DNA from 4 places in the Leminorella richardii genome. Region 4 is predicted to be linked to each of the others. Evidence: predicted binding sites of a transcription regulator. Region 4 holds the regulator's gene; each other region holds the start of a gene.
The links. Region 4 encodes Fur, which represses iron uptake genes when iron is present. Its sites were predicted from a motif close to ATAATAATGAGAACNACTATCAA; they were not measured.
Positions count from the first base shown of each region.

Region 1 (8,255 bases), 1.2 Mb from region 4:
CGATATACTGCTTTCACAAGATGTGACTCAACATGTGCTGGATGCGACACAGCTGTATCTCGGAGAAATTGGTTTTTCACCCCTTTTAACCGCGCAGGAAGAAGTTTACTTCGCCCGCCGTGCGCTACGCGGTGACGCCGCCGCGCGCAGTCGGATGATTGAAAGCAACCTGCGTTTGGTCGTCAAAATTGCTCGCCGCTACAACAATCGCGGTTTAGCGCTTCTGGATTTAATCGAAGAAGGTAACCTTGGGCTGATTCGCGCCGTAGAGAAATTCGACCCTGAACGGGGTTTTCGTTTCTCCACCTATGCGACCTGGTGGATACGCCAAACCATTGAGCGGGCCATCATGAACCAGACCAGAACGATTCGCCTGCCGATCCATATTGTTAAAGAGCTTAATGTCTATTTACGCACTGCCCGTGAGCTTTCTCAAAAGCTGGATCACGAGCCGCGAGCGGAAGACATTGCTAACAAGCTGGAAAAATCCGTGGGTGACGTTAGCCGCATGCTGCGCCTTAACGAGCGCGTGACCTCGGTAGACTCACCGCTGAATGGTGAGTCAGACAGCGCGCTGTTGGATATTCTGCCTGATGAATACAATAACGATCCTGAATACACCACGCAGGATAACGATATTAAGCAGAGCATTGTGAAATGGCTGTTTGAGCTTAATCCAAAACAGCGTGAAGTGCTGGCTCGTCGCTTTGGCCTGCTGGGCTATGAGGCGGCTACCCTTGAAGACGTCGGTGCGGAGATTGGCTTAACCCGTGAACGCGTTCGTCAGATTCAGGTTGAGGGCTTAAGCCAGCTGCGTGAGATTCTGGTTAAACAAGGGCTGAGCATTGAGGCGCTGTTCCAGGAATAATCGCCTTAACGTTTTTGTTCTGTAGACGTTTATTTAATGTAGAAATGTAAAAATAAAGAAGCCGGCTTAGAGCCGGCTTCTTTATGCGTATCGAATTACCAGTGGTAATTGATTTTTGCTGTTACGGTACGACCTTCACCGTAATAACACCAGTAGTTACAGCCGCTGACGTAGTTGGTATCCGTCAGGTTGCTGGCATTAACCTGCACCTGCCACTCTTTGCTGATGTCGTAGCGAACCATCGCATCCCAAAGCGTGTAGGCGGGAACTTTCAGGTCTTTACTATTGGTTTTGTCACCGTAGGTGCTGCCAATGTAGCGAACGCCGGAGCCGACAGTTAATCCTTCAAGCGGACCGCTGAAGGAGTAGTTTGCCCAGAGTGACGCCATGTGCAACGGGGTTAAAGGTATACGGTTGCCGATTTCATCGCTGTCACCTGAACGAATGGTTTCTACACGGTTTAACGTATAGTTAGCGTGAAGCTGCAGCGCATCCGTTACGTGACCGACACCCTCAAGCTCTAGGCCTCGCGAGCGAGCCATACCGGTTTGCACCTGCGCATAGTTGATTCTCGGATCGTTGGACGTCGTCAGCATGTTCTTTTGGTACATTTCGAACATGGCTGCGTTGAAGTAGCCGTTGAAGCCTTGAGGGACATATTTAATGCCGATTTCTGTCTGTTGCCCGGTCTGCGGCTTATAAGGACTGCCGTAGCCATCGCGGCCGGACAGCGGCTGGAAGGATTCAGAATAGCTGATATACGGGTTAAGGCCGTTTTCGGCCAGATACATCAAGCCAGCGCTTTTGCTGAACTTGTGGTCGTCCATATCGATACGACCGTTAGCCGCGCCACTGCTGGCTCCTGCATTAGAGATAATGTCGCTAGAGCGAGCCTTGTCGTACCGGCCGCCGAGCAGCAGAATCCACTTGTCGTCGAACTTCAGCTGGTTTTGAACGTATACACCGGTTTGGAAACGCTTGGTATGGTGGCTAAATAGCTGATCGTCCCTGACGGGCGTGTAGTTGCCATAGACCGGGCTGAAAATATTCAGTGGGGAACCGAAGTTATAGACGTTGCCGTCTTTACCGCGTGAGTTAACGGTTGAGTAGTCAGTACCCAACAGCAGCGTGTTTTCAAAACGATCGATAACCCAGTTGCCGACCAGGCGGTTGTCGATAGCGTAGTTCTGGGCGCTGCCGTCACGATAGGTCAGACCGCGCTGAACGTTTTTGTCATCAAGCATTTTTGAGCCGTATACGTTGCGCAGCAGCAGGTTAAGATAGCTGTAGGAGGCGTTTTGCTTAAACGTCCAGGTGTCGTTAAACATGTGGCTCAGCTCATAGCTGATGTTGAACTGCTCTGAATCACCCTTGCTATAGCCCGGCTCGCCGAAGCTGGTGTCTTTATCCACCTTACCGAATGGCGTACTTTTCAGCGTGCCGTAGGGCAGTTTAAAGCCACTGGTTGGGTTGGTGTTGTCTTTCATGTAGCTGGTGAGCAGGGTCAAACTGGTTTTGTCGTTGAAATCGACAGTCATACTGGGGGCAAAGTAGTAGCGCTCGCTGGATGCGCCGTCTACCGGGCCGTTGTCCTTTTTGGCGAAGCCTACAAAGCGGTACAGTACGTTGCCTTCATCATTGAGCGGGCCGGAAGTGTCCAGACCAAAATGACGATAGTCATTAGAGCCGTAAGAGACGTCAATTTCACCCTGCTTTAAGCGAGTAGGGTGCTTGGTAATAACGTTAACCAGGCCGCCGGGAGGATTTTGCCCGTACAGCATGGAGGCGGGGCCCTTAAGGGCGTCAAGGCGTTCGATACCGTAGGTTTCCTGATGCCAGGAATAAAAGCCCGCTTCATTAGTAATCGTTTGTAGGCCGTTTTGGTAAGGAGACCATTCGAAGCCGCGAATGATGAGCCAGTCAGTTCTGTTGTCTGCTCCGTAATGGCCAGTCTGAATACCGGCGCTGTAGCGCATCGCTTCGTCAATCTTTCTGACGCCGCGATCTTTAAGATCTTCCAGCGTGACTTCTGAGACCGAGCGGGGCGTTTCCGCCGCTGGGGTGTCAATTTTCATCGCAGTATTGCTCGCGGTAACAACAAGGGTTTCACCTGCTTCAGTATTTTGTTGAGCGTCTTGTGCTATAGCCGGTGAGACCGCTGCCAAACTCAGTAGGACTGCATAAGCCAGTGGCTTATAGGTCAAACCGTTCGGCATGACAACGTGATTGTTCATAAACTTGTTTTTCCAATGAGTGTTAAAAATGATAATAGTTATCATAGCTATTTTCTTTTGATTTGCAGGTAACTGTCAATGGAAACCAGAAAGTGAGTTGTTCCGGTAAAATTGAAGAGAACAGTTATCATTACAGGTGAAGTGTGCCATCAGGCGGTGGTATTATCTGCGCTTTCCGGCTTAACCAGAGCGCGGCTGGGTTCCATAGTTAATAAAAAGGTTAATCATTTCATGTATAAAGGCGTGCGTTATCTACTGATGGCTCTGATTTTCTGTGTATCAGCAGTGAAGGCTGAAGGATGGTCTAAAGAGCTGATAGATGTGACAGGGCAAAAAGTTGTGCTGGAGAAAAAACCTCAGCGCATCATATTGGCATCGGGCTATAGCCTGCTGGCGTTCTCTTTTGTGCATGAAGATCCAGCGGCAGTGCTGGTAGGCTGGGGCAGTGAGCTTAAAAAATTTGATGAAGCGACCTATCGACTGTTTGAGAAGTCCTTTCCTGCGCTGGCAAAGATAAGAACCATTGGTAGCGGCAGTGGAGATGAACTTTCTCTAGAAACGCTGCTTTCTCTTACTCCTGACTTGGTTATTTTTGAAGCCTGGCAAGTACCGCGGTCGCAGTCGCTAATTGCCCTGCTGAAAAAAAGTAAAATTCCCGTTGCGGTGATCGACTATTACCAAGAACCGATGAAAAATACCGTAGCGTCTACTCGCCTTTTGGGGCAGCTGTTGGATAGAGAGGAAAAGGCCGAGGCGGTTATCGACTTTTACCAGCAGCACATGGCGGCGCTGACGGAAAGGTTAAAGGGGAAAGATATCTCTCACCCTAGAGTCTTATTGAACGCCTATCCCGGCATGTGGGATTGCTGTTGGAGCAGCGGTACCGGCGGGCCTGGTGAATTTATCTCTCTTTTTCAGGGCGAAAATATCGGTGCTGATAAGTTTCCGACTGCTAACGGCGGGCTGCTCAGCCTTGAGTACGTGATTACAAAAGATCCGCAGATCTACATCGCTACAGGCCACTCTGCGGTAGATCCCATTAAAGCGCTGCCGATGGGAACGAGCGTCGATCCCGCGGTGAGTCAACGACAGCTTAAGATGCTGACAGAGCAAAAGGGCATTAACACTTTCGATGCAGTAAAAAGCGGTCAGGTTCACGGATTTTGGAACTACTTTACCGGCTCGCCTTTTAACATCGTGGGGGCAGAAGTGATGGCCAAGTGGATACAGCCTGAGCTTTATCAGGATATTGATCCACAGAAAACGATGGATGAAATGAATCAACGATTCCTTCCGGTGCCCTTAAAGGGAACCTATTGGACCACTTTACAGAGATAGCTTATGTATATTCGACCTGAACACATTGTGGGATCTAAAGAACAGCTGCGTCAGTACTACTCGATGCCGAGTGAAATGGTGGTTAAAAAGCAGCTAGACTTTCTTGCTCCCTATGGGCAGAAGATGATTGCTCTGTCTCCTTTTCTGGTGCTGGCCACAGTAGGGGAGAGCGGCGTCGACGTTTCTCCCAAGGGCGGGGAGCCGGGATTCGTGAAAACAGTCGGTGAAAAAACGCTGCTGATTCCCGACTATGCAGGAAATAACCGCCTAGACGGTATGCAAAATATCATCAGCAATCCTCAGGTGGGGCTGACGTTTTTTATTCCCGGTGTTAACGAAGTCTTTCGGGTAAACGGCAAGGCGAGACTGTCGCTCGACCCAGCGCTGACGGACTTTTTCAGCGAAACCGGGAAGAAAGTGAAGTGCACCATTGTTGTCGATATCGAAGAGGCGTTTATTCACTGCGGTCAGGCAATTGCGCTGGCGAAGCTGTGGGAGAGCGAAAGCCAAAGCCGTAAGGACAAGGCGCCGTCAATGACGTCAATTATTGAGTTTCATCAGGCTAGAACGGCCTAATGCCTTAAAGCAGAAAAGCAAAGGTCAGCGTGTCGATATAGCCTGTAGCTCAGGAATACCTACACGCTGACCTGTTAAAATCTGCTGCTTACAGCATGCTCTTCAGACGATAGAGCCACTCCAGCGCCTGCTTAGGCGACAGCGCATCAGGATCGATAGACTCCAGCGCTTCAACAACCGGCGGCGTCTCTTCATCGGCCGCCAGCAGCGCCATTTGTGCACCTTCTGTAGAGCCGTTGGCCGCATTAACCGAGAGGGACTCGAGCTCTTTTAGCTTCTGGCGCGCCCGTTTGATAACGTCTCGCGGTACGCCCGCCAGCGCAGCAACCGCCAAGCCATAGCTTTTGCTGGCCGCACCCGGCTGTACGCTGTGCATGAAGGCAATAGTTTCTCCATGCTCTACAGCATCCAAATGGACGTTTTCGACCCCTTCCATGCGGTCGGGCAGGGTTGTCAGTTCGAAGTAGTGGGTTGCAAACAGTGTCATCGCCTTAATCTTATTCGCCAGATTTTCCGCACAGCTCCACGCCAGCGACAGGCCGTCATAGGTTGACGTACCGCGCCCAATTTCATCCATCAGGATCAGGCTTTGCTCGGTGGCGTTATGCAGAATGTTGGCGGTTTCTGTCATTTCCACCATGAAGGTGGAGCGCCCTGAGGCCAGATCGTCAGCGGCGCCAATGCGGGTGAAAATGCGGTCCACTGGCCCGATAGTGGCGCTATCCGCCGGAACAAAGCTGCCGATATGTGCCATCAGAACGATCAGTGCCGCCTGTCGCATATAGGTGCTTTTACCCCCCATGTTGGGGCCTGTAACAATCAGCATTCTACGCTGTGGCGACAGCTGTAGCGGGTTGGCGATAAAGGGTTCGTTGATAACCTGCTCAACCACCGGATGGCGACCAGCAACAATTTGAATACCCGGTCTGTCGGAAAGCGTTGGGCAAACGTAGCCGAGCGTATCGGCGCGTTCAGCCAGACTGCAAAGAACGTCGAGCTCAGCCAGCGCTGTTGCGCTTAGCTGTAAAGCCTCTAGATGAGGCAGCAGAAGGTCAAACAGTTCGTCATACAGCCCTTTTTCTATCGCCAGAGACTTTCCTTTTGAGGTCAGAACTTTGTCTTCGTACTCTTTTAGTTCCGGAATAATGTAGCGCTCGGCGTTTTTCAGCGTCTGTCGGCGAACGTAGTTGATCGGAACAAGGTGGCTTTGACCGCGGCTGACCTGAATGTAGTAGCCGTGAACAGCGTTAAAGCCCACTTTGAGCGTATCGAGGCCCAGCCTGTCTCGCTCGCGAATCTCCAGCCTGTCGAGATAGTCGGTGGCGCCGTCCGCCAGAGCGCGCCATTCGTCAAGCTCGGCATTGTAGCCTGGGGCGATAACGCCGCCGTCTCGAATAAGCACCGGCGGTGACTCGATAATCGCGCGTTCCAACAGGTCTTTAAGCTCGTCAAACTCACTAATTTGGCGCGCCAGAGATTCAACCGCTTCGCTAGATAGCGGAGCAAGCAGAGCGTGAATGTCGGGAAGCTGCTGAAAGGCGTGACGCATGCGAGCGAGATCGCGAGGGCGTGCGGTACGAAGCGCCAAGCGCGCCAAAATGCGCTCTAGATCGCCAATGCTGCGAAGAAACGGCTGAATGTCGCAATAGGCACTCCGCAGCTCCTCTATGGCGGTCTGGCGGCTGCGCAGCGTGTCGAGATTTCTGGTTGGCGCGTGTATCCAGCGTTTGAGCATGCGGCTGCCCATTGGCGTAACGGTGCGATCGAGAATAGATGCCAGAGTATTTTCGCTGCCGCCAGACAGGTTAAGGGTCAGCTCAAGGTTTCTCCGCGTGGCGGCATCAAGAATAATGCCGTCCTGCTGGCGCTCAAACGTCAGGCTGCGAATATGGGGCAGCGCCGTCCGCTGTGTGTCTTTGACGTACTGTAGCAGGCACCCGGCGGCGCGCAGGGCGTATACGGACTTTTCCACGCCAAAGCCGTTGAGGTCTTTAGTGCCGAACTGCAGATTAAGCTGCTGGCGGGCAGTATCTATCTCATATTCCCACAGAGGCCTTCTGCGTAGCCCTCGGCGACCTTCAATCAGCGCCATAGCCTCGAAGTTTTCCGGGTAGAGCAGTTCCGCAGGATTGGTGCGCTGTAGTTCTGCGGCCATTGTTTCCCTGTCGGCCGGCTCCGCAACCTGAAAGCGACCGGAGCTGATGTCTAGCGTCGCGTAGCCAAAGCGCGCACCGTCGTGCCAGATGGCTGCCAGCAGGTTGTCTTGCCGCTCTTGCAGCAGCGCTTCGTCACTGACCGTTCCCGGTGTGACGATGCGCACCACTTTGCGCTCTACCGGACCTTTGCTGGTGGCCGGATCGCCGATTTGCTCACAGATAGCGACGGATTCGCCAAGCTGAACCAGTTTCGCCAAATAGTTTTCCACCGCGTGATGGGGGACACCCGCCATGGGGATGGGCTCGCCGGCAGAGGCGCCGCGCTTGGTGAGAGAGATATCGAGCAGCTGAGACGCCCGCTTGGCATCGTCATAAAACAGTTCGTAAAAGTCGCCCATGCGATAGAACAGTAAAATTTGAGGATGCTGAGCCTTAAGCTTCATGTACTGCTGCATCATGGGGGTATGGGCGTCTAGGTTTGCTTTATCACTCATAGAGTTTGTCTTGTTAGTCCCTTGAATTCAGCGGCTGGCGCGGCATTGTTTTCAGCGTCTGACGATGGCGAGAAGCGTTATAAAAGATACGTGCGATACCCTAGGCTATTCTGAAGGTCAGGGCAAGAATAAGGCATATCTTTACAACGCATCAGGCGGCGGACGATGTTAAAGAACGCCATGATAAAGCAAGGAAACGCCTCAATAAATTAAAAAATACGTCAAAGGTAAATCGAGAGCAAAAGATGGGAGATGTCGCTAGAAGTTGGCTGTTTTATTCGAACGTTTTACCCTGAAAGGTTTTACGCCATTCGCTAGGGCTTACGCGATAGCGCTCTTTGAAGCGCTGTCGAAATGACACCGGCGACGCGAAGCCTACGTCCTGTGCAATGGTTTCCACTGTACGGCTAGTTGACTCCAGCAGAGTATGGCTTCGCTGCAGGCGCTCTACGGTTAACCACTCTCCGATAGACATACCGGTCGCCAGATGAAACTGCCGGGTTAAGGTTCTTCGGCTCATCATCGCGCGGGCGGCGAGGGTATCCAGTTGATGGTTCTGTGCCAGATTGTCTTTTAGGAAATCCAGTAG
Region 1 covers NZ_LS483470.1:1,146,048-1,154,302, forward strand. Annotated here, with positions in the region: gene rpoS (RNA polymerase sigma factor RpoS) at 1-868, shown strand, start outside; gene DQM29_RS05445 (TonB-dependent siderophore receptor) at 964-3,147, opposite strand; gene DQM29_RS05450 (ABC transporter substrate-binding protein) at 3,334-4,440, shown strand; gene DQM29_RS05455 (MSMEG_1061 family FMN-dependent PPOX-type flavoprotein) at 4,444-5,016, shown strand; gene mutS (DNA mismatch repair protein MutS) at 5,105-7,666, opposite strand; gene DQM29_RS05465 (GlxA family transcriptional regulator) at 7,941-8,255, opposite strand, start outside.
Region 1: DQM29_RS05445 (TonB-dependent siderophore receptor) is a predicted target of Fur. The motif match lies at 3,211-3,233, and genes of this name have one in related genera.

Region 2 (8,255 bases), 1.3 Mb from region 4:
AAGCGACAACCCTGACGATCCTCACGGTAAGCCCTCGGCACACGGTAACCTCTGGCACGCCGTTTGGCTGATTGTTCATCTGGTTGCCGTTATTGCCATTACAAAAATTAACGCACCGCTCCTAGAGCACCTGTTGACAGCCATGAACGCGCCGCCTCAGTTTACCGGCTTCCTGATAGCGCTTCTGATCCTTTCGCCGGAAGGCTTGGGCGCAATGAGAGCGGTAATGAATAACCAAGTGCAGCGCGCTATGAACCTCTTTTTTGGTTCAGTGCTCGCCACTATCTCGCTGACAGTTCCTGCCGTTGTCTGTATTGCACTTATCACGGGTCAGCAGCTGGTATTCGGGCTCTCCATGCCAAACATTGTTCTACTTTCTGGCGTGCTTATTCTGTGCCAAAGCTCATTTGCCACGGGAAGAACCAATGTGCTTAACGGTGCTGCCCACCTGGCGATGTTCGTTGCCTATCTGATGGTTTTACTGATGGGATAAGGCTTTTCTTTTCCCTTTTCTATTCCGGTCGGTTCGCCGGCCGGAATATTTTCACACAACAAATACCCCTATTTCCTCCACGCTCAGCGACAAACTGACGCCCCGCGCAGAAAAATACTCGGAAAAAGCAAATAGAGAACGTTCGGAATAACAGAAGCGGGGTCAGCCGATTAGGCCAAAAGAGAGCCACGCCGTTTAGGCGCTAGCGAAAAATCCAACCAGCAGGTAAGCGTTTAGCCCTACCACCAGCACCACGATGACTTTGCCTAAATTTTGCATACATCGTCCATTGACCATATCCCCCATCAGCTGTCTGTTCCCCGTTAGCTGTAATAATGGGATCAGCGCGAGCGCAATCCCAAAGCTGAGAAAGACTTGGCTTGTTATCAGGATCCGAGTTGCATCCATACCACTCATAATAACCACAAGTGAAGGCAGCATCGTGACCAAACGCCGCACCCACAGCGGAATTCGTACGTGGATAAAGCCCTGCATAACAACCTGACCCGCCATCGTGCCAACCACGGTAGAAGAAAGTCCCGCCACGATTAGACTTAGAGCAAAAGTTACCGCAGCAAACTTGCCCAATAGAGGTTCCAGCGTCACGTAGGCTTCATCCAGCTCGCTAATACCCGTATGGCCGCTGAAGTGAAAAACTGCTGCCGCCATCGCCATCATGGACAGATTCACAAATCCGGCAATGGTCATAGCGACCGCCACGTCCCACTTCGTGGCGCTATAGCGCTCCTCGCGCGTCCCCTTAGTATTTTGGGTTAGCGCAGAGTGCAAATAGATAACGTGAGGCATAATCGTTGCCCCCAGCACCCCGGCCGCTAAAAATACCGCATCGTGGTTTGCTAGCCCCGGTATCAGCATGCCTTTCGACAAGGCTTTTATGTCGGGAGCAGAAAAGAACAGCTCAATGATATAGGCACAGGCAACAAACAGAAGAAATGCGCCGATCACTCTTTCTAGAGGCTTATCGCCGCGACTTTGCAGCATAAGAATAAGGAAAGTACAGGCACCGGTAATCAGCGCCCCCTGCAGCAAACTAACGCCCAGCAGCAGCTTGAAACCGATAGCGGCACCGATGAACTCTGCCAGATCGGTGGCTATTGCAATAAGCTCGGCCTGAACCCAGTAAAACCAGACCAAAGGCCGAGGAAACCTGTCTCGAATGTGTTCAGCAAGGTTTTTATTGGTGGCAATCCCCAACTTGGCAGAAAACAGCTGCACCACCATCGCCATAACGTTAGCCCACACAACCACCCAAAGCAGTTGATAGCCGAATGCAGAGCCCGCCTGAATATTAGTAGCAAAATTACCGGGGTCAATATAGCCGATGGCAGCAATAAACGCGGGGCCCATCAGGGAAAGCCTGACTTTTCGCGATATCTTTCCCGATCTCACTATGGCACTTGAATCGGACATTCTGCGCCTCCCCATTTGCTCTTTTTTAAATGATAATAATTATCATTACTAACATCAAGAAGGTTATACACATCGCTCAAAAAGAACAAATCAACCGGAGAGCGGCATCCCAGCTGTCGGGAGGAATGAGGCAGAACCTGAAGTGATTATACTATGTTCAACAAAAATCCACATCATTTATACAACATTTAAAAAACATAAAGTAACAAATTTAACATACTGGTTTAACAGAAATCACATAGGGGACAGGGAAAGAGGATGGACAAAAATGCCGGTTAACAAGAAATCATCTACTCAAGCGAAAATAACAGAGAGGTTGCCCTAATAACACCGCTCTATAACAATATATATTTCTATCTAATCGCCTAATCATAAAACATCATTTCATTTAAAAAATGAAAGACAATATCCACGCCTATCATCTTATGGAAAAATAAGTTATTAACATTAATATCCTTATAACTTATTCATGCGTTCTCATCGCTAGCCAGCCCTTTTTTCACTCTCCAGACCCGTTTGTGTATGACATTTCTCTTTACGAGCAAGATCCAAAGACATATAGTCGAAAAATAGGGAAAACGCGGCCCAGTTAAAAAATCGATTTATCAGCGATACATAAAGGAATATATAAACAGGCTCAGGGATAGAAAAGAAAAACAGTCTGGTTGGCAAAAAAGATATTTCCAGACACAAACACACTAACGGATCCCAGAAAGAAATGAGTCGTATACCCGTAATTGCTATCCACGGCGGCGCTGGCGCGATCACGCGTTCCGCAATGTCGGCTGAAAAAGAAGCCGAATACCGTAGCGCCCTAACATCTATTGTTACTGCCGGGCAGTCTATTCTAGCCAACGGAGGCAGCGCACTGGATGCTGTGACTGAAGCCGTTCGTCTGCTGGAAGAAAATCCACTGTTCAATGCTGGAAAAGGCGCGGTCTTTACCCACTCCGGAACTCACGAGCTTGACGCCGCCATCATGGACGGTTCAACACTGAATGCAGGGGCTGTTGCGGGCGTAACCCACATCCGCAACCCTATCCTCGCGGCGAGAGCCGTCATGGAGCACAGCAGGCACGTGATGTTTATCGGTGACGGTGCAGAGGCGTTCGCCAAAACTCAAAACATAGAAATGGTCGGCACTGACTACTACTTTACACAGGCGCGCTACGATCAGCTTCAGCGAGCGCTGCTGGATCAGGGCGTCGTTCTCGATCACGACGGTGCCTCACGAGCGGCAGAAGCACCTCAAGGGGATCCTATCGATCCCGATAAAAAATTTGGCACCGTCGGCGCCGTTGCTCTGGATGCCAGCGGCAATCTGGCTGCCGCAACCTCTACCGGCGGCATGACGAACAAACAGGTTGGCCGAGTGGGCGACTCTCCGATTATCGGAGCGGGATGCTATGCCAATAACCAAACTGTCGCCGTGTCATCGACCGGCACTGGCGAAATGTTTATGCGCGCGGTTGCTGCCTATGACGTCTCAGCGCTGATTGAATATGCCGGGCTGACTCTCGATGAGGCGTGCCACAAAGTCGTTATGGAAAAACTGCCAAAAATTAACGGCAACGGCGGCCTGATTGCAGTAGATAGCCTCGGCAACGTGGCCTTACCCTTCAATACAGAAGGCATGTATCGCGGCGTTGGGCGAGTCGGCCAGGACGCATTCGTTGATATCTATCGCAGTTAATACTGTTTAAAAACCATACGTGGCAACCGATGCCGTGCAGAGCCGCTCTTATAAAGCGGTTTACACTCTCGGTTCGCCACAAAAATCGGACGATAACAGTGGCGCTATAAGCCACGGCGTCCAGACTACCGATCGGTAGCAGTAGTACCAATAAAAATAAAGCAAACTCAGGGATCGCACAGTGACACAAAAGCAAACTTCCAGGCCGTCTTCCGACGGCACGGCGATTATTGTCGAAAATCTTTGCGTACAGTTTAAAACATCCGAGCATACTGTTGAGGCTGTGCGCAACCTCTCATTCAGCATTAAAAAGGGGGAAACACTGGCTATCGTCGGTGAATCAGGCTCAGGAAAATCTGTCACCTCTCTGGCGCTGATGCGCCTCGTAGAACAGGGCGGCGGTAAAATTACTCAGGGAAGCATTCTTTTTAATCGCGGCGAACACCAGCTCGATCTGGTTAAAGCCGACGGTGCGGCGATGCGCAGCATCCGGGGGGCTGACATCGCGATGATCTTTCAGGAGCCAATGACCTCCCTGAATCCCGTCTTCTCCGTGGGAGAGCAGATCGCCGAGTCGATTCGACTTCACCAAAAGAAAGACCGGTCAACCGCTCGGGCAGAAGCACTAAAAATGCTGCAAAGAGTGCGTATTCCCGAAGCAGAAAACGTTCTTGACCGTTACCCCCACCAGCTCTCTGGCGGGATGCGGCAGCGCGTAATGATAGCGATGGCGCTCTCCTGTCGGCCGTCGCTGCTCATTGCTGACGAGCCAACCACCGCGCTGGACGTCACCATCCAGTCTCAAATCCTACAGCTTATCCGTGAGCTTCAGGAAGAGATGGACATGGCGGTGATCTTTATTACCCATGATATGGGCGTCGTCGCTGAAGTCGCCGACCGCGTTCTGGTGATGTACAAAGGCGAAAAGGTTGAGGAAGGCGATTCAGACGTTCTGTTTGCCGCTCCCCAGCATCCGTATACCAAAGCGCTGCTGTCAGCAGTACCAAAGCTGGGCGCGATGCGCGGTACCGACCTTCCGGCCAAGTTTCCTTTGCTAAGCGTCAACGACAGCAGCGTCACCGAAGCACAAGAAACCCCACGCACGGTAGAACGTACAGGCGAGCCTATTTTACGCGTTCACGATCTCATTACCCGCTTTGACGTACGCGGCGGTCTTCTCAACCGTGTTAAGCGGCGCGTTCACGCCGTGGAAAAAGTCAGCTTTGACCTCTATCCGGGAGAAACGCTGGCGCTGGTGGGTGAGTCAGGCTGCGGTAAGTCAACGACAGGCCGTTCCCTCCTACAGCTGGTGGAAAGTCAGGGCGGCACCATCGAGTTTTGCGGTAATAGAATTCATCAGCTAAAAGGTAAATCGCTACAGGCACTGCGCAGGGACATTCAGTTTATTTTCCAAGATCCCTTCGCCTCTCTCGACCCTCGCGTCACGGTAGGCTTTTCCATCATGGAGCCGCTGCTGATTCACGGCGTTGCTACCGGTAAAGAGGCCGAGCAGCGTGTGGCCTGGCTGCTTGAGAAAGTCGGCCTGTTGCCGGAGCACGCCAAGCGCTATCCGCACGAATTCTCAGGCGGCCAACGCCAGCGGATCTGTATCGCCCGCGCTCTGGCGCTCAATCCGAAAGTGATTGTCGCAGATGAGTCTGTTTCCGCGCTGGACGTTTCCATTCAGGCGCAGGTCATCAACCTGATGCTCGACCTTCAGAAAGAGTTTGGCGTGGCGTTCCTGTTTATCTCTCACGATATGGCAGTGGTTGAACGCATTAGCCATCGCGTCGCAGTTATGTATCTCGGGCAAATCGTTGAGATTGGCCCCAGAAGAGAGATTTTCGAAAACCCACAGCACGCCTACACCAAAAAGCTGATGGCCGCCGTGCCGATCGCCGATCCGGCCCGACGCCACATTAAGCGAGAACCTCTCTCGGATGAAATTCCAAGTCCAATACGCGCGTTAGGGGATGAGCCTGTGGTACAGCCGCTGGTTCAGGTCAGCGAAAACCACTTTGTCGCTCGTCACCAAATCGCCGGAATATATTAAAACAACACAACATCACACGGAGACTTCACCTATGTCCATCGTTTCATTACCAAAAAGAACGCTACTGGCGGCTAGTCTTATTGCTATGGCGGGCTTCTCGGCCTCGCCGGCATTTGCCGCCAAAGACGTTGTCGTCGCTGTTTACTCCAACTTCACCACACTGGATCCCTACGACGCTAACGACACCCTGTCTCAGGCTATTTCCAAGTCCTTCTATCAAGGGCTGTTCGGCTTCGATAAAGACGCCAAGCTAATTAACGTGCTGGCAGAAAGCTACACCACCAGTGAGGACGGCCTGACCTATACCTTTAAGCTGCGTCAGGGCGTGAAGTTCCACGACGGCACCGACTTTAACGCCGAGGCAGTGAAAGCCGTTTTCGACCGCGTGACCAACCCGGATAACCACCTTAAGCGCTACAACATGTTTAAGCGCATTGCCAAGACGGAAGTGGTCGATCCCTATACGGTAAAAATCACGCTAGATGCCCCCTATTCCGCCTTTATCAACTCGCTGGCGCATCCCTCAGCAATCATGATTTCGCCAGCCGCACTGAAAAAGTACGGCAAGGAAATTGCCTTCCACCCAGTGGGCACGGGTCCATTTCAGTTTGAAGAGTGGAACGCTACCGACTATATGAAGGTGAAGAAGTTCGACGGATACTGGAAACAGGGGCTCCCCAAAGTTGACACCATTACCTGGCGACCCGTCGTTGAAAACAACACTCGCGCAGCCATGATGCAAACCGGTGAAGCGCACTTTGCCTATACCATTCCTTTTGAGCAGGCCAAGCTGCTGGAGAAAAATGACAAGCTGGTGATGGTCTCATCACCGTCCATTATTCAGCGCTATGTCAGCCTCAACGTGCTGCAAAAGCCGTTTGATGACGTAAGAGTCCGTCAGGCTCTCAACTATGCGGTTAACAAACAGGCCCTCGCCAAAGTCGCTTTTGCAGGCTATGCCATGCCGGCTGAAGGCGTCGTGCCCAAGGGCGTAGACTTTGCCATAAGCTACAACGCATGGCCGTATGATCCCGCTAAGGCAAAGGCACTTCTGAAAGAAGCGGGCTATCCTGACGGCTTCTCTACCACACTGTGGGCCAACGGCAACAACACCACCGCCCAAAAAGTGATTCAATTTGTTCAGCAGCAGTTAGGCCAAGTGGGCGTAAAAGTGCAAATCGAAGCGATGGAACCCGGTCAGCGCGTTGCTAAAGTAGAAAGCGTACCAACGCCAGACAAAGCGGGCGTCCGCATGTACTACGCGGGCTGGTCTTCTTCCACCATGGAGTCAGACTTCGCGCTGACGCCGCTGCTGTCTAAGGCTTCCTGGCCGCCGAAAATGTTTAACACCGCCTACTACAGCAACGAAAAAGTGGACAATGCCCTGATCGAAGCGCTGAAAACCACCAACCGTGACGAAAAAGCCAAGCTGTATAAAGAAGTGCAGGATCAGGTCTGGGCCGATGCCCCGTGGATCTTCCTGACAACTGACCAGCTGCTGTACGTTCACAGCAAGGCGCTGAGCGGTATGTACATCACTCTGGACGGTTCGTTTAACTTCGACGATGTCGATCTGAAGCAATAACCATGTCGCCACGCGCCCTCTTATCGGGGGGCGCGTTTTATAAGAAAGTGCAGTTTTCTGAGTTCATAACATGTCGAGTTACTTTATAAAACGACTTCTGGGCCTGATACCGACGCTGCTTATCGTTATGGTATTAGTGTTCCTGTTTGTCCACATGCTGCCCGGCGATCCCGCGCGGCTAGCGGCAGGCCCTGAAGCCGACGAAACCGTCGTTAACATGGTGCGCAAGGATCTTGGACTAGACAAGCCCCTGCCCCAACAGTTCGTCAGCTTTTTTACCAATATGATACAGGGCGATTTTGGTACTTCAATTCGCACTAAACGCCCTGTAAGCGAAGAGATTGCCTCTCGCTTTATGCCAACATTCTGGCTTACCGTCACGAGCATGGTCTGGGCCGTTATTTTCGGCATGGCCATTGGTATCGTTTCTGCCGTTTGGCGTAACAAATGGCCCGACAGGCTGGGCATGACGCTGGCAGTATCCGGTATCTCTTTCCCTTCCTTTGCGTTGGGGATGCTGTTAATGCAGGTTTTCTCCGTCAACCTCGGCTGGCTGCCAACCGTCGGTGCGGAGAGCTGGAAACACTATATTCTGCCTTCCATTACGCTAGGCGCTGCCGTTGCAGCCGTGATGGCGCGCTTCACCCGCGCCTCCTTTGTGGAAGTGTTGCAGGAAGACTTTATCCGTACAGCAAGGGCAAAAGGCCTGAAAGAGCGCGTAGTGGTCATTAAGCACGGCCTGCGCAACGCCATGATCCCAGTAGTCACCATGATGGGGCTTCAGTTCGGCTTTCTGCTAGGCGGCTCAATCGTCGTGGAAAAAGTCTTTAACTGGCCCGGGCTCGGCCGCCTGCTGGTGGATTCCGTTGATGCCCGCGACTATCCGGTTATTCAGGCTGAAGTGCTGCTGTTCTCTCTAGAGTTTATTCTGATCAACCTGATCGTCGATATGCTCTACGCCGCCATTAACCCCACGATCAAGTACAAATAGGAGGAGCCG
Region 2 covers NZ_LS483470.1:1,076,407-1,084,661, reverse strand. Annotated here, with positions in the region: gene chaA (sodium-potassium/proton antiporter ChaA) at 1-493, shown strand, start outside; gene DQM29_RS05115 (Nramp family divalent metal transporter) at 689-1,924, opposite strand; gene DQM29_RS05110 (isoaspartyl peptidase/L-asparaginase family protein) at 2,643-3,617, shown strand; gene DQM29_RS05105 (dipeptide ABC transporter ATP-binding protein) at 3,844-5,670, shown strand; gene gsiB (glutathione ABC transporter substrate-binding protein GsiB) at 5,702-7,255, shown strand; gene gsiC (glutathione ABC transporter permease GsiC) at 7,326-8,246, shown strand.
Region 2: DQM29_RS05115 (Nramp family divalent metal transporter) is a predicted target of Fur. The motif match lies at 1,954-1,976, and genes of this name have one in related genera.

Region 3 (8,255 bases), 480 kb from region 4:
ATATCTTCTCTTAGAGATGGCCTTGGCAAACTGGGTCAGACCATGTATTACGCAACGGACATCGACATTGACGTATCATCTGTGCCCTTTATCCCCAGCGCTCAGCTTAACCAGCTGCGACGCGATGCGGTTGATGCCCTGACAGAGGCTCGCTTGGCTCAATATGTGAGAGTTAACCGCAGACCCAGCAGTTCACCAGCTCCGCGTTTCCCACAAACACACTTAACATTTTTGGCTAACGTCTATAACCATTTAGCTCGATCTTTCTACCAGCGTCACGGCGTAGAGCTTATCGATGATGCCTATGAGGCACATGGAGAAAAGGGCGACGTGCCGCTGATGATCACCAAGCACTGTCTTCGCTTTGCGTTTAATCTTTGTCCTAAACAGGCTAAGGGTGTTCAGGGGGTAAAAACTCGGGTAACGCCTATGCAGCTGGTGCAGGGAGACGAAACGCTAACGCTAAAATTTGACTGTAAGTCCTGTGAAATGCAGGTATGGGGCAAGATGAAATCCCATATATTAAAGTCTCCTCCGCCGGGCAGTCAGCCAGAAAGCGGGGACGAGTAGCGTTATTTCTGGTTCATAGGCAAACAGTGACAACAGCAGATAGGGCGCTTTTTTATATGCATAGTTATGATCGACACGGCAATAAGCGCAGTTTTTCTCTACCGCGCACGCTTGTTTTTTTGTGTTTGTTTCTCTTCTCGCTGGGTGCAATTGCTCAGGAAACCTCTGCGTCCGAGCCGCCTTCTGAGATCGATGCTATTAAGGCAATTAACGGTGAGGCGCTAGGGAAGCTTCAGCAGCGCCTAGGGGATATAAAACAGAAGGTTTCCGCTGCCACAACGGATAAGCAACTCAGTGAGCTCAATACCAGCACGCTAGAGTTGGTCAATGAAACCAGTGATGATATCCAACTGCTGCTTCCCGCACTGACACAAATCAAAACCCAGCTTGACGTGATTGGGCCACTGCCCGCTGCGGACATGCCAGCAGAACCGCCAGAGGTCGCTCGCCAGCGCCGCGCGTTGACCGACAGTAAGACACAAATGGAGAAAAATCTGAGTCAGCTTGAAACGCTGAGGACGGATGCCACTAGTCTTTCAAAACATATTGTTGAGCTGCGCAGAAGTACCTTAAAAACTCAGCTGGCGCTTAATTCTGGCAGTATCTTAAGCTGGCGATTCTGGTCGGTGCTGTTTACGCCACAAAGTGAAGATCTGAAAAAGTTTGACGGCTTTGGTCAGCAGTGGCAGCAGTCGTGGGACAGCGCCTGGCAATCTGAGAGCCGAATTAGTACGGCAATACTTGGCGGTCTGGCCTTGGCCTTTTGGCTGTTTGGGCGTCGGATATTGGAAAACGGTCTGGTTTGGTTGAGCATTCAGGCCTTTCCCGACGGTCGCCTGCGGCGGAGCTTTCTGGCGCTGGGTACTGTATTGGTCACCGTCCTGGTTATCTGGGGTGGTGCAAAACTGCTTTATCTGGCTCTTGCCGGGCAAGATGGCTTTTCTCCCGACGTTGAAAAGTTTGCCAATGCGCTGCTCGATTTGACGATCTTTTCAGGGCTAGTGGCAGGGCTAGGCAGAGCGTTACTCTCTATTCGCCGACCGTCATGGCGGCTGATTGCCATGCCAGATCCCATTGCTAATGTAGTGCGGCCTTATCCTACCGTGTTGGCGATTTTCCTGATGGCGTTCGGCTCTGTTGAGCAGATGAACTCCGCTATCAACAGCAGTGTGCCGACAGCCATTTTTAGCAACGGCATTATTGCGTTACTGATTGGTTTACTGATGCTGAGCGCGGCGTACCGTACCCATGCGCTTCGCCGTGCGTCTGCTCGCAGTGACTCACCGCTAGAAGCGCGAAGCACTATCGCAGGCCTTATTTATGTCAGTATTACGCTGGTATCCGTCATTGCGCTATTGGCGCTGCTGATTGGCTATATTTCTCTGGCCCGCTTCCTGACCTATGAGATGGTGTGGGTCGGCATTGTTTTATCCATGCTCTATCTGGCAGTAAAGTTTGTTAATGACCTTTGTGAAAGTCTGTTCTCGATAAACAACGCTAGCGGTAAGTGGATAAAGCAGACACTGAATCTCAACGAGCGCTATCTGGAACAGGCAACCATCCTGTTTTCGGCCATTGGCAATACTGCACTGGTACTATTGGCTATTATTGCGCTGTTTAACGGTACCTATGGCACCACAACGCCGATGACGCTGGTAGAGAAGGTGATTGAAATTCTCGGCAGCGACAGTCTGGGCAAGATCAACATTGTTCCGGCTAACCTGATGAACGCGGCTATCAGTCTGGCCATTGGGCTTTACGTACTGCGAACCTCCCGCCGCTGGCTGAGCACTAAGTTTTTACCCAAAACGGCCATGGACTCCGGCATGCGCATGTCGCTGGTGACGCTGTTTAGCAACATTGGCTACGTGTTAGTGATCCTGATGACCCTGTCGGTACTGGGCATCGAGTGGAACAAGCTGGCGTGGATCGTCAGCGCCCTGTCGGTAGGTATTGGTTTTGGCCTACAGGAAATCGTTAAGAACTTTATTTCAGGCCTGATCTTGCTCACCGAGCGTCCGGTGAAAGTAGGCGACCTAATCAGCATCAGCGGCGTAGAAGGAGATATTCGCCGTATTAATGTGCGGGCAACGGAGATTCAGCTTAGCGATAAGTCAACGGTCATTGTCCCTAACTCTCAGCTCATCTCACAAAACGTGCGTAACGTTACCATGGGGAACGCGCAGGGTGTCGCGACAATAGCGCTGACCTTTCCGCTGGATATCGATCCTGAACAGGTGAGAGATATCCTGATTGAAGCCTATGTGTCCCATGAAGTGATTTTTGACACACCGGCACCGTCCGTTTCCTTCAGCCAGTTGACGCCAGACGGCATTACGCTCAGCGTAACGGGCTACGTGAGCAGCCCCCGTCTGGTAAGCCGAACGAAAAGCGATCTGCTGTTTGATATCTTAAAGCGCCTGCGCGCGGCGGGGGTTAAGCTGTCCAGCCTCAAAGCCTTGTTGTTCAACAGGCCTCAACGGAAGTCGTAAATCTGAAGGCTCAGGAAGAATAGAACAGGAATAGTAGTAAGAAGCGGGGGAATATAAATTCCCCTTTGACGTCTTGCTTATCGCCTTTACTGCGCAGCGGACTTGACGGCTTCATTAATGGCATCGGGGATCACGCTGCCGTGGTTTTTACCCGGAAACAGAATAAAGTTAACGTTGGCACCCTGCTGATGCAGCGTTGCAGCAAGCTCTCTCGCTTTGGTTACCTGTCGACGCTCGGCCTGCCTTTTGGCGCGTTCAGGGTCGACAGGCAAATTAGCTTTGCTTGGATCGGGCTTTTCCTCATATTCCCCAACGGTAAGGGTTACAGCTGGCGAATTAAGCGTTAGCAGCGGCGTGCGCTTGGGGATAACAATCCCTTTTCCCCACCAGAGTGAAGGGCTGGCCGCGACGTAGCGCTGAAAGCTTTGAGGATGGTTGAACAGCACATGCAGCGTAAACAGCCCGCCAAATGAATGGCCTGCCAAGGTTTGTCGTGACCGATCAATGGCGTAGTGAGAGTAAACCCAGGGCTTCACCTCTTGTTCAATAAACTGATAGAACGCCTCTGACTGCCCGCCTTTAGCAAATTCTTCTCCTTGAGCCGGGGGCGTGTAGTCTCGCGTTCTCAGGTCAGTGTTATAGCTGACATCCATCTGGTAGCCAATTGCGACGACAAGCGGCGCAGGGCCGTTTTCAGGGCGATAGCCGTTAACCGCCAAAGGAAACTGGCCGTTGCCGTCCAGCATATAGAGAATCGGATACCCAGCCTTGGGCGCAGGAGTTTTAGGTACAGCAATAAAGAGGCGATAGCCATAGCCCTGCTTAGAGGTCAGATCGTGCTGGCTGAACGTAAAGTGCTGATGAGCCAGTTCTTCAATAGGGGGAATAACGGGTGAGGGTTTAGCGGAAAGGCCGCTGCAAAAGAGCAGCGCGGTGGCGATAAGCGATTTATACATAGAGTGCTACCCTGAAAGCAAAGCGGCGGCATCCTAGCGGTATTTTCTCCACTGGATGCCGCACACAAAGGTTAGAACTTCAGGTTTAGACCAACCCAGAAGCGACGACCGTCTTCGACAATCCAGTTGCCGCCGTTGGTATCAATGTCGTCTCCGGTTTCGTCAGTAATGTTGAGAACGGCCATATTCAGCTGGGCGTTCTTACTGATCTGATACGTACCTCCGACGTCAACAGTGGTAAACCCATCGCGATAGCGTGGCCCCGTATAGCCGTTGCGCTGGGCGGCCCAAACCTGCTTGCCGGTGTAAGTCACGCGAGTATAGGTTTCCAGCGTGTCGTTCACTTCCCAGGTCAGCTTGCCGTTGGCGCTGTGCTTTGGCGTTTGCGCCAAAGGCTCTCCCTTAAGGGAGGTTCCACTGCTGAAGAACTCATCGTTACTCTTGCGCTTGGAGTCAAGGTAGGTGTAGTTCAGATCCAGCTTCCACGATGGAGCAAGAGGAATGCTGGTTGCCGCTTCTACGCCTTTGATATTGGCTTTACCCACATTGTCGTAGGTATACAGGTTCAGACCGGTAATCGGATCTTTATCTCCGGTACTGTAGCTGGTTAGCTTGTTTTTGAAGTCGGTGTTAAACAGCGTTAGCGCAGCGCTAAAGCCCGACTCGTGATCGTAGGCGATGCCGATCTCTTCGTTAACGCTGGTTTCTGGCTTCAGGTCAGGGTCACCGTAGATAATACCGGCGCCCCCTTGGGTGGCCGTACCGTAGCTGGGGCTGATCTGACGAAGCGTCGGGGCGCGAAACGCCTTGGCAACACCGCCTTTAAGCGTTATTTCATCCGTTAGGTGATAAACCAGATAGCCTCGTGGGTTCCAGTAGTTACCGTAGGTTTCATGATCGTCCAGACGGACGCCACCGGTAAAGATCAGAGAATCAGTTAAAGAAATTTCATCTTCAACAAAAATAGACTGCTGATAGGCTGAAATATTGGCATTTTCCATTTTACCTTTGCCGGTAGTTGAACCGTCTTCCAGTTCAGAATACTGATACTGACCGCCAATGGTTACCATGTTGCTCGGCAGGGGAAGCGTCATCTTAGCGTCGACGACAGTGTTGGTAATTTCGGGACGTCGACTATCGTAGCCACCAACCCAAGCGCCGGAACTGCTGTTAAGCTTATAGCTTTCGGTCACGCGCTTAGTTTTTTCCTGGTACACGCTAACGTCCGTGAAGGCAAAGTCCCAGCGGCCGTTATGAGTAATAGCCCAGTGGTTACGCTCGTTGCTGAGATCGGTTTTTGAGTTTGGCTGCTTCAGGCCACCACGGATAGTGTAAGCATCGATAGACTTGCCCGGCGTTGACTCACGCTTTTGCACGGTGCGACCGGCTTCTAGCGTAATGTCTTGGCTTTCTGTAGGGGTAAAACTCAGTTTAGCAGTGATGTTTTTATTATCATTTTTGTTATAGCCGCCAATAATGTCGTCTTCTGGGCGATAGTCGGCCTTACCGTAGATCTGAAATCCGATGAGGTTCTCCATTAGCGGCCCGGAAAGGTAGAAATTACCTCCGTACATGTTGCCCGAATCGGCGTTTTCCTGAATAGTTGCGTCCATACCGACCGCGCCGTGCCACTCGTTACCCACTTTACGGGTAATAATGTTAATTACGCCACCCATGGCGTCAGAACCGTACAGGGCTGACATCGGACCACGGATCACTTCGATGCGTTCAATCGCTTCCATCGGGGGAATAAAGCCGGCTTCAAAGCCGCCGCTGCCGTTTGGCCGTGATTCACGACTGTTTTGACGCTTTCCGTCAACCAGTATTAATGTGTAGTCACCGGGTAATCCGCGAATAGAGATATCTTGAGTATTGGTTTCTCCGCCGGCAATGCTCACGCCTTCAATATCTTTAACGGCATCGGCCAGATTGTGAAACGGCTTTTTCTCTAAATCTTCACGCGTGACGACGCTGATGCTGGCGGGAGCGTTGCGAAGCGCCTGCTGGAAGCCTGAGGCTGTCACAACCATGGTTTCTTCGCTCTCGGCAGCAAAAGCGGGAAGGGCGGCAAAGCTGCTGATAATGGCAATTGTCAAACGGTTGAGCGTGTTGTGGTTCATCGTTATCCCTGTTCAGTGGTAATAAAGCGTAATTTTAGTTTCATTATGAAAAGAAATCGGAATGATAATAATTATTATTTATATTTGATCAAGAGTTTTGTTGATAAATCTTTACAATAGAAACCGTGCCTCCGACATAAGCCGGAGGTACAGGAGAACAGGAAGGGTAAAGTAGGAAGGGGAACTCGATGACCTACTGGAGGTTTTCCTGCGGATAAAAACCGTGATAGAGCTGTTCAACGGCTTGCCCTACGCGTGGGCCAATCCCCAGAATAATGGCTCTGTCGATAGCCACAATGCGCCCGTTTTTCCAAGCAGGAGTCTGCTGTACGCCGGGAATAGAACCCAGCTTTGCCATACCGTCAGGTTCATTTAGGCTTTGTTCCGTCACAACGATAACGTCAGGGTGGCTGCTGATAATGCCTTCACCGCTGAATTTTTTATACTGAACGTGAGTCGCTGCATTGTGGCCTCCCGCTAAAGCCATAATGCCGTCGGCAATGCTTCTTTGACCCGCTACCTGTGGCTCCGCATTGTCAATACTGAGTAAGAACAACACTTTTACTTTATCCGGATGTGCATCTACCTTTTTTCTCACCGATGTCAGACTGTTTTCTATATTGGCAACTAGCGCTTCCCCCTGTTCTTTTCGGTTTAGCGTCGAGGCGATTGCGCGAATATTGTCTCGCAGCTGTTCAACCGTCGCGGGAGTACGGGGTAAGGCCAGTACTTTTACGCCGATCGATGACAGCTGGCTGAGAGCATGAGCCGGTTCCGCATCGTTCCAGGTAAGAAACAGCGTGGGTTTCAGTGCCAGAATGCCTTCGCTGCTTAACTGTTTCCAGTAACCAATCTGCGGCAGTGATGCGGTCTCCGGAGGATAGGAAGTGGTTTGATCGACAGCGATAACGTCACTGCCTGCGCCTAGGGCGTAGACAACCTCAGCGATCGAACCGCCAGCAATGACAATCCGCTCTTGAGCTGAGAGGGATAGGGGCGCAATAAGCGCCGTCACTATGAGCATCAGACGAAGCATGGAATGTCCCCTTAGAAGCTAAAGCCAAAGCCGATGGCTGTGTTAAACCCAGACGCAGGAATGCTTTCTCGAGCCGTTTGATAGCGCTTGTCCGTCAGGTTGTTCAGCGCCAGATTTACCTGATACTGATTGTCTGAGCCAAATCGACTGGTTAAGGCAATATTTGCCGTCGTCCATCCCGGATAGCGGTATTCAATATCGGTGGTTTTATCTTTGGCGCCAGAGGCCGCGCGCAGATAAACGTCGGCTTCTACGTCAACGATCTCAAGGAACAGGTTCTTTCTCACACCAAAACGACCTGTCAGCATGGGTTCACCAGTATCATAGGTGCTGCGGGTGTCCATTTTCAGTTCACGCTGCATCATATTGCCGGTTACGTAAGGGACAAAAGACCAGCCGCTGTATTCGGCGTGAAGCTCCATGCCGTAGGTGTACGCCTTATCGACATTGGCGTAATACTGATAGGTTGAACGGCTGCTGTTTCTATTGCCGTTACATACCGCGTCACCGTTGCAGGCTAGCGTTGTAATGTAGTTATCCGCAATGGAGTAATAAACGGCAGTGTCGATAAACCACTGATGGCCGTTATAGCGCAGGCCGATTTCATAGTTGTCTGACGTTTCCGCTTTCAGGTTTGGATTACCGTAGATGGTACCGCCGCCAGCCGTTGTCTCGATATAGAGATGCGACAGAGAAGGGAACACGTAGCCTTCGGCATAAGAAAAGCGCAGTTCTGTGTTAGTAAATCCGGAATAGCGCAAGCTGGTGGACGTTGTTAACGTATTATCCCTAACGGTTTTTTTATCTTCTACCGAATAGCTGGTACCGGTTGTTGAATGAACGGTTTTACTGCCGCCATCAAGATTTTTGGATTCTAACCAGTATTGGCGAGCGCCCAGTGTCCACGTCCAATCTTCGGCTATTTTCAGTTCGTTTTGAGCAAAAGCAGCCCAGCTTGACTGCTCCCAGCGGTTATCCGACTCTTTTTGGCGCTGATAGTTTGTGGCAGGAGGAAAGCCAGTGGAGGTTGAAGAAGTGACTTGGCTAAGTGAATCCTGTGTGACCCTGTCACGCTGATATT
Region 3 covers NZ_LS483470.1:1,863,705-1,871,959, forward strand. Annotated here, with positions in the region: gene DQM29_RS08565 (peptidase U32 family protein) at 1-570, shown strand, start outside; gene DQM29_RS08570 (DUF3772 domain-containing protein) at 627-3,062, shown strand; gene DQM29_RS08575 (alpha/beta hydrolase) at 3,149-4,018, opposite strand; gene DQM29_RS08580 (TonB-dependent receptor domain-containing protein) at 4,090-6,138, opposite strand; gene DQM29_RS08585 (heme/hemin ABC transporter substrate-binding protein) at 6,332-7,174, opposite strand; gene DQM29_RS08590 (TonB-dependent receptor plug domain-containing protein) at 7,186-8,255, opposite strand, start outside.
Region 3: DQM29_RS08580 (TonB-dependent receptor domain-containing protein) is a predicted target of Fur. The motif match lies at 6,200-6,222, and genes of this name have one in related genera.

Region 4 (8,255 bases):
TGGTCAGCAACATCGACGACTTTAAAGGCCTGACAGACGTTGCCGGCGGCAGCGTCGTGGCCGGTCAAACCAGGCTGTTTGATATTCAGGGTTAAGTAACCCCACAGTCAGTTTGGCTCATCGCTTAAGCGGGAAGGGAAACCTTCCCGCTTTTTTATACATAGAGATCCTGAAGCTTCTCTTTTCTATGGTGCAAGTCGTCATTATTCTTATCATTTTTATTAGGAAAGCGACCTCTGGGCATAACTAACGGTTGTGTCCGGCGGGGCGTTGTTAGATGATATGCGGTTATACGCCGTGAGCGCTTTTGCACTTTTTTGCACAGAGGAAAATTATAAATGAGTGAGGCCGAAGTCCGCCCGACTAACTTTATTCGCCATATTATTGATGAAGATCTGGCATCGGGTAAGCACACTACCGTTGTAACCCGCTTCCCGCCCGAGCCAAACGGTTATCTGCACATTGGCCACGCCAAGTCTATTTGTCTGAACTTTGGCATCGCACAGGACTATCAAGGGCGCTGTAACCTGCGCTTTGACGATACCAACCCGGTTAAAGAAGACGTCGAGTACGTCGAGTCCATCAAGACTGACGTAGAGTGGCTGGGCTTCCACTGGGATGGCGCAGTGCGCTATTCGTCTGACTACTTTGAGCAGCTTTATCAGTACGCACTGGAGCTGATTAACAAAGGCCTGGCCTATGTAGATGAGCTGTCCGCTGAAGAGATGCGCGAGTACCGCGGCACGCTAACTCAGCCCGGTAAAAACAGCCCATATCGCGATCGCAGCGTAGAAGAGAACCTGGCGCTGTTTGAAAAAATGAAGAGCGGTGAATTCGCCGAAGGCGCTGCCTGTCTGCGCGCTAAAATCGATATGGCATCGTCGTTTATCGTTATGCGCGATCCGGTTATTTACCGCATTAAGTTTGCTGAACATCATCAGACCGGCAACAAGTGGTGCATCTACCCGATGTACGACTTTACCCACTGCATTTCCGATGCGCTGGAAGGCATTACTCATTCCCTGTGTACGCTGGAGTTTCAAGACAACCGCCGTTTGTACGACTGGGTGCTAGACAATATCACTATTCCTTGTCATCCGCGCCAGTACGAGTTTTCTCGCCTGAATCTGGAATATGCCATCATGTCCAAGCGCAAGCTGAACCTGCTGGTGACAGAAAAGATCGTAGAGGGATGGGACGACCCGCGTATGCCGACAATTTCCGGCCTTCGTCGTCGCGGCTATACCGCTTCGGCCATCCGCGAGTTCTGCCGTCGAATCGGTGTGACCAAGCAGGAAAACAACGTGGAAATGGTGGCGCTGGAAACCTGTATTCGTGACGACCTGAATGAGAATGCGCCTCGCGCTATGGCCGTACTGGATCCGGTAAAAGTTGTGATTGAAACCCTGCCTCAGGGTCATGAAGAGATGTTAACTCTTAGCGCCCATCCTAGTCGACCTGAAATGGGGGCGCGTCAGGTGCCGTTTAGCAACGAAGTGTATATTGACCGTGCTGACTTCCGTGAAGAGGCCAACAAGCAGTATAAGCGTCTGGTACTGGGTAAAGAGGTTCGCTTAAGACACGCCTACGTGATTAAAGCTGAGCGAATTGAGAAAGATGCTCAGGGCAATATTACGACTATTTACTGTAGCCACGACGCAGACACGCTGAGTAAAGATCCGGCGGACGGGCGTAAGGTTAAGGGCGTTATTCACTGGGTATCTGCAGCTCATGCGGTTCCGGCAGAATTTCGGCTTTACGATCGTCTGTTTAGCGTTGCCAACCCGGGGGCCGCAGATGACTTCCTGTCAACGATTAACCCTGAGTCGCTGAGGGTGGTTCACGGCTTTGTTGAGCCGAGCCTGAAAGAGGCTAAGCCGCAGTTTGCTTATCAGTTTGAGCGTGAAGGCTATTTCTGTGCGGACGCGCGCCACTCTAAGGCGGATGCGCTGGTCTTTAACAAAACCGTTGGCTTAAGAGACACCTGGGGCGCGGCGAACGCTGCCTAAGGCATAAAAAAGCAATATCTGAGAAGTACTGTAAGCTGCACCTCAAAAGTTGAGTATTCAACGAGTAGAGGTGCATTTTTTTGTCTATTTTCTTCCATGGCCGATGGCATTCAGCAATCGCTAAACTTTCATCTTATTATTGCTGCATCTCGCGGTGCGAGAGCGTAATAGCGATACGTCTGTTAACCTTGGTATCAAATATCAGTTCTAACATATTGTTATAAAACGTCCCTAAAGGCGCTTGATGAAAGCGCAAACACTTAGAGCAATAGAAGCGCTGGCGATAAGCCGGCGCTTTTTTTGTCTATTCCCTCACAGCATCAGCAGTGGGCTATCGTTACGTCCGCAGCACAGTAATACCTACTTCTTTGTACATGCAGGGGTTGTTTGGTAAAGGCGTAGTTCATTCTTTAAGTTACCCTGTTTTTGTATAAATGGCTAGTGATTCCTAAGCGTTGGTGGTAGGTTGTTATTTGTTTTTTATGGGGATTTTTAATGTTGTTTTTATCCTAGTGATACGCGTTGTCTTTGTTATTTTTGTGTTTTTTTAATGTAGGGTATATTTTTATTGTTTTCGTGATAATAGTTTCATGTTAAATATTATGTGTTGATGAATGCATTGCTAGTAAGGAATTTTTTTGAAGATTATATAGGGGGTTTTTCTTTGAATGCGTATCTATTTGGGGTTTTTATTTTTACTTTTTAAATCATTATCAGATTGAAAAATAAATTAATTTCTGATAATTTTTCTTTTCTGATTCTTTTTTTTCTTTCATTGAAACAAATATCGATCTATAATTTCGAAATATACAAATAAATTAGAGTTATATAATTATTTATGGTTATTTATTGGGTGCATGTTCTTTTTTGTCGGTGGCCGTAATTTTTAAAATGGGATTTTTTGTAAGAGAGTGAATTTATATTCTGAAGATTTTAAAATGATTAGGATTATGATTCATAAATGCACCTTTATGTGACTGATTATGGATATTGATGCATAGGGTATTTTCTGCTTTCTCTAAGAAGTGTATATGTGCACAGGTTATCAATGACTTAGTGGTTATATAAGTTCATAAAGAGGGATTTTTGAAATGGATTTTAATTCATTAAAATTTAAAAGGAAATTATTAGCTGTCTCTATATTTTCCTGCCTTACTTCATTTACCGCTCAGGCCAGTATTTGGCAATCTTCGGTTTCTAATCAGGCCAGTCTTTGGGTAACAGAGGCTGAAGATGTTGCTACTTTGAACCCCGGGCAAAGCTATCTACATAATGGTAGCACGGTCTACGTTGGTTCGGGTTTGACAGCAGGCGGCAGATACTATCAGGTATTGAGCGCATCAGGCGGTGGGGAAATTCACGGCTACGGTGATGAAAACAACCGTATCGTATTAGAATCACATCGACCTCTGTCAACTAATTTATTTGCACGGGATCTCGTTGTTTTAGGCGTGGCTTACGCTGGTAGTGCGATACGATTAAAAAACGTTGATGCTTACCATATCAACGACCGCACTGATAACCCTAATACCTCTATAGATTCGTATAATTATTATAGTGCACTTAGAGCAGTGGGTGAGGGCTCGTTGATTGAGATCAGCGACTCTACCATTAATACTTTTGCCCGCGCTCTTCTAGCCCACCATGCGGGAAGAATTACTGTTGAAAACTCCTCGATCGCGATGGGGGACAAGGGAAATATCTCAGTTACCGACTTAAACTCAACCAGCACTGACAGTTCATCGATGTCAATAAAGAATACTCATATTACATCGGGTGATTCGGGCATTAGTGTAAGGATGGGCGGACTGCTGGAGGTAGAGGGAAGTCGGATAGAGACAACAAATACGGCGCTCTCTATGAGTTGGGATACGAATGCATCCAGTAAATATGAGACCAGAGTAATGAGTGCCGTTGTAGAGGATACCGATATAATCGTTCGGTCCTCATTAAATGGTTACGGCTATGGATTAGCGGGTTTTTTAGGTTTCGGTAAATCACAGGCTACTCTGAATAACGTCAGAATTGATATGTATAAAGTTGATGGTGCCCCGACAGCGACCAGCAGTATTGGCATTCTGATAAAAGATACCCGAGACAGACATTATTTTGGCGGAGCGTCGGCAGAGAGTTCCTTTATCACCACCCGATATAACAATTCAACAAACGTGTATGTTGCTGCGGGTGCGCATATAACGTTGGAAAACAGCGGACTTAATTCCGAAGGGGATAGCTCCACCGGAATTTATGTTGACCATAATCAGGGGGGAGTGGGGCTATATTCCGGTAACTACCACTATACCAATCAAGTAAACACTACTGTTGACGCTATCGGTGTAAAAATAAACCAGTCAGGAGAGAACAGCACTGGCGTGATGGCAGCAGCGGCAAACTCCATTGTCGATATTTATGGAATGACCCTGACCTCAACGGGCGATAAGTCTACCGGGCTGTGGGCGAAAGAGTTAGGTTCTGAAATCAACGCCCGCGGCGTGATGGCTGAAATTTCCGGTACTCGTTCGTTGGGAATGAACGTAGAAAATGGCGCAACGGCATATCTTGAGGGCAGCCGACTATTTTTGACCGGAAGCGACAGCCACGGGGTCAACTTTAATTTCCGCGGCGGCGAAAGCGCCATGACGATTAAAGACAGCTACATTGAGGCGCAGGACGGCTACGCCGTGCGCAATCAGAACGGCAATCTGGATCTGAACGTGCAGGGCACGACGCTGGTCGGCGGTCGGGATAACGTAGCGATTTATATTGCTGACAACAGCACGAACAGTATCAGCGACCAGTCGACGCTGGACATCCGCGAAGGGAGTACCATTAACGGCAATATCCTCTTTTCGTCTCTGCAGTCCCGAGGTACGCAGGAAACCAAACTGGGCGTGACGCTAAACAACTCACTGATGAACGGCAATATCAATCTTGATAAGGCTAACTCGGTGAATCACCGTAATTCGACGCTTGACGTCAGCCTGACGAACGGAGCAGAGCTGGTAGGCGACATCACGCTTAACAATACCAACACTAACCGCCAGCTTGCCGATAAAGTGTCCGTGTCTCTTGATGGGTCGCGAATGACAGGGAATATTCTGCTCAATACTCAACAGAGCGATCGCGATCTTCGCGTGGCGCTGCGCAATGGCTCCGATCTGACCACAGCCTTCTCTAGAATTAACCTGTTGGATATTGATGAAAACAGCGTATGGAACATGAACGGCAGCTCAACGGTTAGCAGTTTGATAAACCGGGGCACGGTAGCGTTTTCTTCTCCGGAGGACGGCAGCGGTTTTAAAACCTTAACCATCAACGGCGACTACGTTGGCTATGGCGGTACTTTTGCGCTGAATACCGTTCTGGAAGACGACGATTCACTTACGGATAAGCTGCTGATTAACGGTGACTATTCGGGAGAGAGCAAGATCCGCGTGACCAATGTCAACGGCGCTGGAGCCGTGACCACTCAGGGTATCGAAGTGGTTAGCGTCAGCGGCCAGTCTGACGATGGAGAGTTTACCCTAGACGGTCGTGCCATTGGCGGTGCGTTCGAGTACTTCCTGCATAAAGACAACGGCGGCTGGTTCTTGCGTTCTGAGCTGATCCCTGAGCCACCTCCGGAGCCGGAACCAACTCCAACACCAGAGCCAACTCCAACGCCTGAGCCGACGCCGGGTGGGGAAGATCCGGCACCTGCGCCAGCAGACAAGAAAACCCCGGTTTACCGCCCTGAAGCGGGAAGCTATATGGGGAACATCGCAGCGGCAAACACCCTGTTTAACCTGCGTCTGGAAGATCGCGAAGGTCGTGCGGAGAACTCCAGCATGTGGCTGCGTCAGGTGGGTTCCCACACGCGTTTTCGCGACAGTTCAGGGCAGCTGCGCAACCAGACCAATCGCTATGTGGTGCAGGGCGGCGGTGAAATTATGGGCCTTGACCTCGGCAACGAAAGCCGACTGGGTCTTGGCGTCATGGTCGGGTACGGCAGAGCGCAAACCAATACTCATTCAACGGTGAGCGGCTATTCGTCTAAAGGCAATGTGAAGGGCTACAACGCCGGCCTGTACGGCACGTGGTATCAAAATGCCAACACGCTGAACGGCGCATATGTGGACAGCTGGGTCAACTACAGCTGGCTGGATGCATCGGTCAACGGTGAAGAGATGTCCCCGGAAACCTACAGCATTAAGGGCTACAGCGCGTCAGTAGAGATGGGCTATCGGATGCCGATCTACCAGAGCGACATTTCGTCGGTCTTTATCACCCCGCAGGGGCAACTGACCTGGAACGGTCTGAAGGCTGACACGCACTGGGAGAAGAACGGCACGCGCATCCAAAGCGATGGGCACGATAACCTACAAACCCGCTTAGGTTTTAAGCTATCCCGAGATGGCGTCACCGCTCCGGCAAGTGAAAAAGCCGCACAGTTTACCGTTTATGCTGAAGCCAACTGGCTGTACAACAGCAAAGAGCCGGGCGTAGTGATGAACGGAAGCCGTCTGAATCAGGCGGGCAGCCGCAATGTGGGTGAACTGAAGCTGGGTACGGAAGGGCAGTTGAGCAAGAACGTTGCTCTGTGGTCTAACGTTGCACAGCAGGTGGGAAATCACGGCTACAGCGATACGTCGGTTAATTTGGGTGTGAAATACCAGTTCTAATGAGTTGGTCTTGAAGGCGTTTCAACATGCCAGATAAAACGCCAACAGTCGTATTGATAAGCAGCGCAGGTGATAAACCTGCGCTGTTTTTTTGCGTTGAGTGTAAACCAAATTGCCTATTAAAGCGGTGAATAAGACAGGCAAAGTCACGTCAATCGGCAGATTGCCGAAAGAGACGAGTAGGAATAGGGAAGAAGACTAAACGGGTGACCACCCGCTAAAGCAGGTGGTTTGTAGAAAAGGGTGTGATTAAGCTTTGGGGTTGTGAGCTGTTTCGTCTTTACGACAGTCGCCGCTGCTGCATTTACCGTACAGATAAAGGCTGTGGTTGGTCAGCTTGATGTTGTACTTTTCAGAAATCTCATGCTGTCGCTGTTCAATAAACTCATCGCTGAATTCAATGACTTTACCGCAGTCCAAGCAGATAAGGTGATCGTGGTGATGCTTTTGCGTCAGTTCAAAAACGGACTTTCCGCCTTCAAAGCTGTGGCGAGTCACTATTCCGGCGTCATCAAACTGGTTTAATACGCGATAGACCGTCGCTAAACCAATCTCTTCGCCCATATCGATCAGCCTTTTGTAGAGGTCTTCGGCGCTGACGTGATGGTTCTCGGGCTCCTGAAGAATTTCCAGAATCTTAAGGCGAGGAAGCGTTACTTTGAGTCCTGCTTTCTTCAGTGCGGTATTGTTATCAGTCATTCGAATTGTCCTAATCGAGGCGTCGTGCTACAGCCGGCGGATACTTAATTAAAGTATAATGTATCATTATAGAGCCTGAGACGCTAAATGAAAATCTTTCGAAAGCGTTGGAAAAACCGATAGTATCAATAGGTTTCATCACTGATTCATTGACTCTAACGTTAAATCAGGCGCTGAATCGTGTGTTGCAACCGAGCTTCTCATACAAAAATCGACTTAAGGTGCTTGAACGCTGGCTTGATTTTCAGTTGAGCAGGCTTTAAACGCCTGTTCTAATGCCTCTAAGGGCAAACGTCTACCGATGATAACCAGTTTAGTGCTGCGCGCCTCATCTGGCCGCCATTCGCTGCCGTAGTCAAACCCAACAACGCGATGTACACCCTGAACGATAAGGCGACGCGGTTCTCCGGCAATGGCCAGAATGCCCTTGTAGCGCAGCATATCGTTGCCGTGTTGTTCAATGGCGTTTTCCATAAAGGCGCCGATAAGCTTCACGTTCACCTCTCCCGCCTCAAAGACGTGAGACGAAATGTCGTCGTTCCACGAGCGTGCAGTCGAGGTGTTTGAAGAAGGAATGGGATGAAAACGCAGCGGCGTGGTGCTGTTCTTTAATGTTGGAGAAAAGGTTGCGTTAAGGGGGAAGTTCTCGTCCAGATTAAAGGCTTCAATACCAATCCAGGCTTCTTTTTCCAGTTTGCCCCCTTGGGCTTCACAGACAATGGCTTTTCCATTGATGGTGCGAAGACGCTCCAGTAGAAGCTGCTTGGCCTCTTCATCTATGCGGTCGAGCTTAGTCAGGATCAGACGGTCAGCAAACCCAACCTGAGAAACGGCAACTCGGTGTTCACTAAGCTGTTTTTGCGCGTGTTCTGCATCAACCAGAGTG
Region 4 covers NZ_LS483470.1:2,346,931-2,355,185, reverse strand. Annotated here, with positions in the region: gene nagE (PTS N-acetyl glucosamine transporter subunit IIABC) at 1-95, shown strand, start outside; gene glnS (glutamine--tRNA ligase) at 339-2,009, shown strand; gene DQM29_RS10770 (autotransporter family protein) at 4,040-6,670, shown strand; gene fur (ferric iron uptake transcriptional regulator) at 6,920-7,369, opposite strand; gene DQM29_RS10760 (CobW family GTP-binding protein) at 7,586-8,255, opposite strand, start outside.